DNA from 2 places in the Kitasatospora misakiensis genome. Region 1 is predicted to be linked to the other one. Evidence: riboswitches for the same ligand, from Rfam matches in the RefSeq annotation. Region 1 holds a riboswitch; the other holds the start of a gene.

Region 1 (3,355 bases):
CGCCAACTCCCCTGCCAGGGCGACGAGATCGAGCCCGACGGACCGGCCGGCCAGGTCGGTCTGGTCGCCGCCGAGGCGGCCGTTGACCTCGATCAGCCGGGGCCCGGCGGCCGTCAGCTTGATCTCGGTGTGCACCAGGCCGTGCGTGACGCCGAGCGCCCGGATCGCCCGGTCGGCCAGCTCGACCACCTCGGCCTCCGGCCCGGGGGCCAGCTGCGAGGGCCAGAACTGCCCGGACTCCCGGAACGGCGGCGCCAGCGGCAGCTTGCCGGTCACGGCGAAGTGGCGGACCCCGTCGGGGGTGACGGCGCTCTCCACCGACACGTAGTCCCCGAACGGCGCGCAGTCCGCGCCCCGCAGGAACTCCTCGACCACCAGGGCCGGTTCGGCGCGCAGGAACTCCTCGACCACGGTGGCGCCGTGGTCCGGATCCGTCACCAGGACGGTGTTCCGGCTCCCCTCCCCGCGGACCGGCTTGACCACGGCGGGCAGGCCCACCTCGGCCAGTGCGGCGGGCCAGCCGGCGGCGTCGGTGAGCAGCGCGCTGCGCACCCCGTCCACCCCGGCCTCCCGCAGCCGCCGGCGCTGTGCCGCCTTGTCGGTCAACACCCGTACGGTTTCCGGGGTGTTGAACGGCAGGCCGAGCAGTCCGGCGAGCCGGGCGGTGTCGGCGAGCATCCGTTCACTGAAGGTCAGGATGCCCGCGGCCCCGTACTCCCGCAGCCGGGCGACGGCCGCCTCGTCACCCTCGGCCGGCGTGACGACGCCCGCGCAGTTCTCCTCGAACAGCGGGCCGACCTGCCGGGCGTGCTCGGAGTCGGCCAGGGCGACCAGCACCGGGGCCGTTCGCCCCAGGGCGATCACCTCGCGCGGCGAGGCCGAGCCCTGGTCGTAGACGACGACGATGGCCATCGCTCAGGCGCGATCGAAGAGTTGAGGGTCCTCGACGGCCTCGGCGAGCTGCCGGAGGGTGCTGCGGCGCAGCACCGCCGACCGGGGCATGTCCAGACCGGACTCGATGGCCCGGGTGGAAATCGCGAGGGCCAGCAGGGAATCCCCGCCGAGGTCGAAGAAATCGGCGTCCAGGTCGTCGACCGGCGCACCGAGGACTTCTTCCCAAATAGTTCTGAGTGCTTCTATGGTGCTGATATCGGACATACCAGGCCTCTCCCCGTCGGCGTGCATCCGTGAATCGATTATTGGAGCAGGATTGCGGAACTGTCAATTCCGGGAAAACGATGGGTTAACCGGAGTCGATAGCGGAATTCCTGCGGGCAGGGCGAATCACGGCACCGCCCCGGAAATGGAATTCCAGGCGGAACCGCCCCCCCTGTGGCCGGTCTCCCGGCACGGCTCAGCCGGCGACCGCCGCGACCGTCGTCCGGGCCGCGTCGGCCGTCGTACGCGCCGCCCCAGCCGCCCCGCCCGTGGCGAGCAGGTACTCCGTCAGGTCGGCGATGGTGATCAGCGCCAGGCCGTGCCGGCGGGCGAACTCGCGCAGCTCCGGCAGCCGGGCCATGGCGCCGTCGGCCATCGCGATCTCGCAGATGGCCGCCGCCGGACGCAGGCCGGCCAGCCGGCACAGGTCCACCCCGGCCTCGGTGTGGCCGGGGCGCGCCGGCACACCGCCGTCGACGGCCCGCAGCGGGAAGACGTGGCCCGGGCGCACCAGCTCGGCCGGGCGGGTGCCCGGCTCGGCCAGCAGCCGCAGGGTGAGCGCCCGGTCGGCCGCCGAGATGCCGGTGCTGATGCCGGCGGCGGCGTCGACCGAGACGGTGAAGGCGGTGCGGTGGTGCTCGGTGTTCTCGCGGACCATCTGGTCCAGTTCCAGCCGGTCGAGATCCGCGCCGGTCATCGGGGCGCAGAGCAGTCCACGGCATTCGGTCATGGCGAAGGCGACCAGTTCGGCGGTGGCGAGTTCGGCGGCGAAGACGATGTCGCCCTCGTTCTCACGGCTCTCGTCGTCGACGACGACGACCGCCCGGCCGGCCGCGATCTCCGCGACGGCGTACTCGACGGAGTCGAACGGCCCCTCGGCGTCGCCGACCGGGTACGGGGTCGCGTCGGTGGTGGTCGTACCCGTGGTGTGGCCCATCGGAACTCTCCTCGCGCTCGGGGCGCGGACTTCCGGGGCTGATGGAGCATGGGCGTGCAGGGACGGCCTTCGACCGCATTCGGCGGAAGCGGCCCGCGACCGACGGGCCGACGGGGACTCCCCCGGCCATCGGAAAAACCTGCTCGCCGCGCACTGCCTCCCTTCCGGACTTTAACCGTCGGTCCAGGAATTTCACCTGGTCAACCGGCCGCTGGCGGCGGACGGGTCGCGGACTGTAACCGCCGGTTCGGAATTTCACCGACCCCGGAGTGCGCAAACGTCTTGAACAACGCCCGTCAACCTCGCACACCTGCCGCGATCTTGACAAGACATCGGTCAACCGGTGAAGCCGTGGGCTGCATCACACCGTCCACCGGGGGGTTCCCGCACCCGCCAATCGGCGGGGCATTGCCAATGCTCGACAGGCGTGCTTAAAATCCGGACCGCCGATGCCTACCCACGAGTAGAGACCCCCGTTCGACCTGCGTCGAACCGACCGGGGAAGGGGTTCGAGGGGCAGGCGTGCGGCACTCCGGCGGGGGCCGGAGTTTCGCTGCCCGCGTTCCGGGGGCGGCATTGCGAAACGGGGGAGCAAGACGTTCATGCACGATCCTTCGAAGGGTCCGAGGCGCTTCGCCGTGCCCGCCGGCGACGATTCCGGCCGAGGCGCGGCCGGGCCCGCAAGCGACCCCGACCCCTGCCCCGCAACCGACCCCGGCGCAGCCCTGCCCGCTTCCGCACGGTTGACGCCCGGGCAGGTCGTCCCGCGCCGGGAGATCCTCGACGGACGGGTCTGGCTGAGCTACCCCGTCCGGGTCGTCACCCACGAACCCGACCTGCTCGCCGTGTACCTGGCCCACGACACCCGACTCTCCTTCGGCGAGGGCGAGTTCAGCTGGGGCCCGCACGGCTGGAGCACCGTCGCCGACCGCTGGCGCAGCCCCGGCGTCCTCCAGTTGCAGCGCCCCGGCGAGGCCTACGCCGTCTGGGCCTTCCGCGACCCGGCGACCGACGAACTCTCCGGCTGGTACGTCAACTTCCAGGACCCGTACCGGATCACCGCCGACGGCGTCGACACCCTCGACCACGAACTCGACCTCTGGATCCCGGCGGACGGCGGCCCGTACCACTGGAAGGACGTCGAGGCCTTCGAGGAGCGCGCCCGCACCGGCGGCTTCACCCCCGAACAGGCCGCCGCCGTCCGCGCCGAGGCCGCCGCGCTCGCCGCCCGGATCGACCGCGGCGACACCTGGTGGAGCG
Region 2 (3,355 bases), on a different contig from region 1:
AGACCAGGCCGTTGTTGAAGGCCAGCGGGACGCCGACCAGGTCGACGGCGACCCAGGCGAACCAGAACTCGACCCAGCCGCGGGCCTGGGCGACCATCGCGGCCAGCGTGCCGACGAAGATGTAGGCGTCCGGCCAGGCGTCCCAGGACAGTTGGGGGTAGGCGGTGAAGAGGGCGCCGACCGCCAGGGTGCCGAGCGCGGTGCCGCCGGTCAGCAGGGCTCGCTCACGGCCGGTGGCGAAGCGCACGGCGACGTCGCCCTCGCCGCGGGCGCCGCGGTGCCACCGGGTCCAGCCCCACCCGGCGGCCAGGATCACCACAAGCTGCTTGCCGACGCCGCCGCCGAGGTGGGCGCTCGCGTACGCGCCGACCAGGACGAGGCCGGAGAGCAGCTGGACCGGCCAGGTGAGCCGGGACCGCCGCCAGCCGAGGGCGAGCGCGGCGAGGCCGAGCAGGTTGCCGATGATGTCGGAGCGGTAGACGTCCTGGCCGAGCAGGTGGACGGTGCCGTTGAGCCAGCTCACCGTTCCTCCCCCGGGGCGTCGCCGGCCGAGAGAGCCGTGGGGATCGAGGGGAGGGTGCGGGCTTCGAGCAGCCGCTCGACGTACTTGGCGAGGACGTCGACCTCCAGGTTGACGCTCTCGCCGACGGTCTTGGCGCCGAGCGTGGTCAGCGCGAGGGTGGCCGGGATGAGGCTGACGGTGAAGCTGTCCAGGGCGGCCTCGACCACGGTGAGGCTGACGCCGTCGACGGTGATCGAGCCCTTCTCGACGAGGTAGCGCGAGACGGAGCCGGGCAGTGAGAAGCGCAGCACCTCCCAGCGGAGCTCGCCGGCCGCGTCGCGCTCGCCCGGTTCGCGGCTCAACAGCCGCCCGGTGGCGTCGACATGGCCCTGCACGAGGTGTCCGCCGAGCCGGGCGCCGAGGGCCATGGCGCGCTCCAGGTTGACCCGGGCGCCGGGCTTCAACTCGCCCAGGCTGGACCGGTGGAGCGTCTCGGCCATCACGTCGGCGCTGAACTCGCCGGTGCCGGCGGCCAGTTCCTCGGGGGTGTCGACGACGGTCAGGCAGACGCCGTTGACCGCGATGGAATCGCCGTGCCGCGCGCCCTCACAGACCACCGGGCCGCGCAGGCGGATTCGCGAGGAGTCGCCGATCTCCTCGATCGACACGACCTCGCCGAGCTCTTCGATGATGCCGGTGAACACCCGGGTTCTCCTCGCACTTAGGGGCGCGGACTCCGGGGTGTGGCACGGGAGATGAGCACGGACGTGGGGTAGGCCGGGTACGGGGGTGCGTAGGCCGCCGGACGGCGACGGGACCCGTCGCCGGGCTGTCACCGAACCGGACGCCGGAGGAGGGAACCCTCGTCCGTCGCCGCACACCGCCTCCCACGGTCCACCGGGGGACCACGGGCCCTGCTCACTCGTCCGCCGCGCACGCCTCCCATCCGGACTTTCACCGTCGGTCCAGGAATTTCACCTGGTCAACCGGCCGCTGGCTGCGGACGGGTCGCGGACTGTAACCGCCGGTTCGGATTTTCACCGACCCCGGAGTGCGCTGAACGTCACTGCTACTGCTGCCGCCATTCTGCCATGGTCCGCGCGGGGCCAGGGAGAGGTGTCCACTGTGGTCTCTTTCACGCGGCGGCGGGGAATGGACGGCGGCCCGGGGCGGGGACCCGCAGGCGGCCAGGTGGCGGCCCGGGGTGCGTCGGGCGCAGGCTGGTGGTATCGGGGCGGCGGAACGCGCCGCCACCGGGAACCGCAGGAGGTGCGGGAGCTATGGCCAAGTTCATGGATGTCCACCACGGGATGGCCGGCATCACCGAGGACCAGTTGCGGATGGCGCACCAGGCCGACCTGGCGATCCAGTCCGACGAGAACGTGCAATTCGAGCATGCGTGGGCCGACCCGGATGCCGGCGTCGTCTACTGCCTCTCCGAGGCGCCGTCGAAGGAGGCCGTGCGGCGGGTCCACGAGCGCGCCGGGCATCCGGCGGACGAGGTGCACCCGGTTCCGCTGAGCGTCTGAGGCGGATTTCTTCTCCGAGGCAGGTCAGAGCGCGGGGACCGGTGTGAAGTGGGTGACCTCCGGCGGGTGGGCCAGGTAGCGCAGTTCGCCCTCCGACCAGACCGGCCGGATCCGCCACATCGGCCCCGCGTAGCCGCGCAGCGCCTCCTCGTCGCGCCAGCGGCTGACCACGAGCACGCGGTGGCCGTCCTCGGTCACGGAGCGCAGCAGTTCGCCGCCCAGGCAGCCGTCCGTCCGTCCGAGCTGCGGGAGCACCTTGCTGGTCAGCACCTCGCAGAACTCCTCGACGTGCCCGGCCATGACCTGCCCGGCCCAGATTCTGATGATCACGGCGACCACCTGCCTCGGAAGCGTCCTGGCCCCATTATCGGCGCAAAGCCGCTGGTGGGGAGGGGTTGCGGCAGATTTTCCGGACGGCCCCCGTCCGCCCGTGCGGGGGCTCCGCTACGTTGACCGGTATGACCAGCACACCGGAGACTGTCGTTCCGTCAACGCCCGAGCCGCACGCGCCGTCCGGCCTCTTCGAGGCGCTCGCCACCACCGCCGTCCACGACGCGGCCCAGCTGCGCGAGGTCTACGAGCACCCGGGCGACCACGCCCGCCGCAAGCAGGTGGACCGCATCCACGACGTCGCCCGGCAGCTGATCGCCTGCTCCTCGCTGGTCTTCCTGGCCAGCGCGGACGCCTCCGGGCGCTGCGACGTGTCGCCGCGCGGCGGCCCGGCCGGACTCGTGTCGGTGCTGGACGAGTTCACCCTGGCGATCCCCGACGCGACCGGCAACAAGCGGCTGGACAGCCTGCACAACATCGTCGAGACCGGCCGGATCGGCCTGCTCTTCGTGGTCCCGGGCCGGGACTCCACCCTGCGGGTCAACGGGCGGGCCTGCGTCTCCACCGACCCGCGGCTGCTGGAGCAGCTGACGGCGGTCGGCAAGCCGCCGCGCAGCGCGATCGTGGTCGCGGTCGAGGAGGTCTTCGCGCACTGCCCCAAGGCCTTCCTGCGCTCCTCGGCCTGGAAGCCGGAGAACTGGCTCGCCAAGGACGCCCAGCCGAGCTCGGCGGAGGTCACGCTCTCCCACCTGGCGGACCCCGCGCTGACCGTCGAGGCGATCGAGCAGACCGAGCGGGAGGCGCTGCTCTACCGCTACGAGTAGCGGCGCGGACGAGTGCCCGCACCCGTTCGGGGTTCGGACGGGTGCCCCGGGCGGGAGCGGGTGCCGGGGCCGCGGCGGGCCGGTTGAATGGACGGATGGACTGCGTCTTCTGTGCGGTGGTGGCGGGCGCGGAGCCCGCGCACCGGGTGCTGGACGACGAGGCGGCGGTG

What was found. A riboswitch is a leader RNA that binds a small molecule or an ion and turns the genes downstream of it on or off. The one in region 1 is predicted to bind FMN.
Region 2: linked by a shared signal. The riboswitch ahead of ACFP3U_RS28165 (riboflavin synthase) and the one ahead of ribB (3,4-dihydroxy-2-butanone-4-phosphate synthase) in region 1 are both predicted to bind FMN.

The regions. Positions count from the first base shown of each region.
Region 1 is NZ_JBHSOF010000035.1:32,955-36,309, forward strand. It holds gene ACFP3U_RS24185 (ATP-grasp domain-containing protein) at 1-912, opposite strand, end outside; gene ACFP3U_RS24190 (phosphopantetheine-binding protein) at 916-1,158, opposite strand; partial or broken gene ribB (3,4-dihydroxy-2-butanone-4-phosphate synthase) at 1,358-2,095, opposite strand; FMN riboswitch at 2,242-2,372, opposite strand; gene ACFP3U_RS24200 (ribonuclease FAU-1 family protein) at 2,839-3,355, shown strand, end outside.
Region 2 is NZ_JBHSOF010000046.1:34,850-38,204, forward strand. It holds gene ACFP3U_RS28160 (nicotinamide mononucleotide transporter family protein) at 1-523, opposite strand, end outside; gene ACFP3U_RS28165 (riboflavin synthase) at 520-1,206, opposite strand; FMN riboswitch at 1,433-1,560, opposite strand; gene ACFP3U_RS28170 (SCO4226 family nickel-binding protein) at 1,783-2,031, shown strand; gene ACFP3U_RS28175 (antibiotic biosynthesis monooxygenase family protein) at 2,056-2,361, opposite strand; gene ACFP3U_RS28180 (MSMEG_1061 family FMN-dependent PPOX-type flavoprotein) at 2,490-3,185, shown strand; gene ACFP3U_RS28185 (HIT family protein) at 3,281-3,355, shown strand, end outside.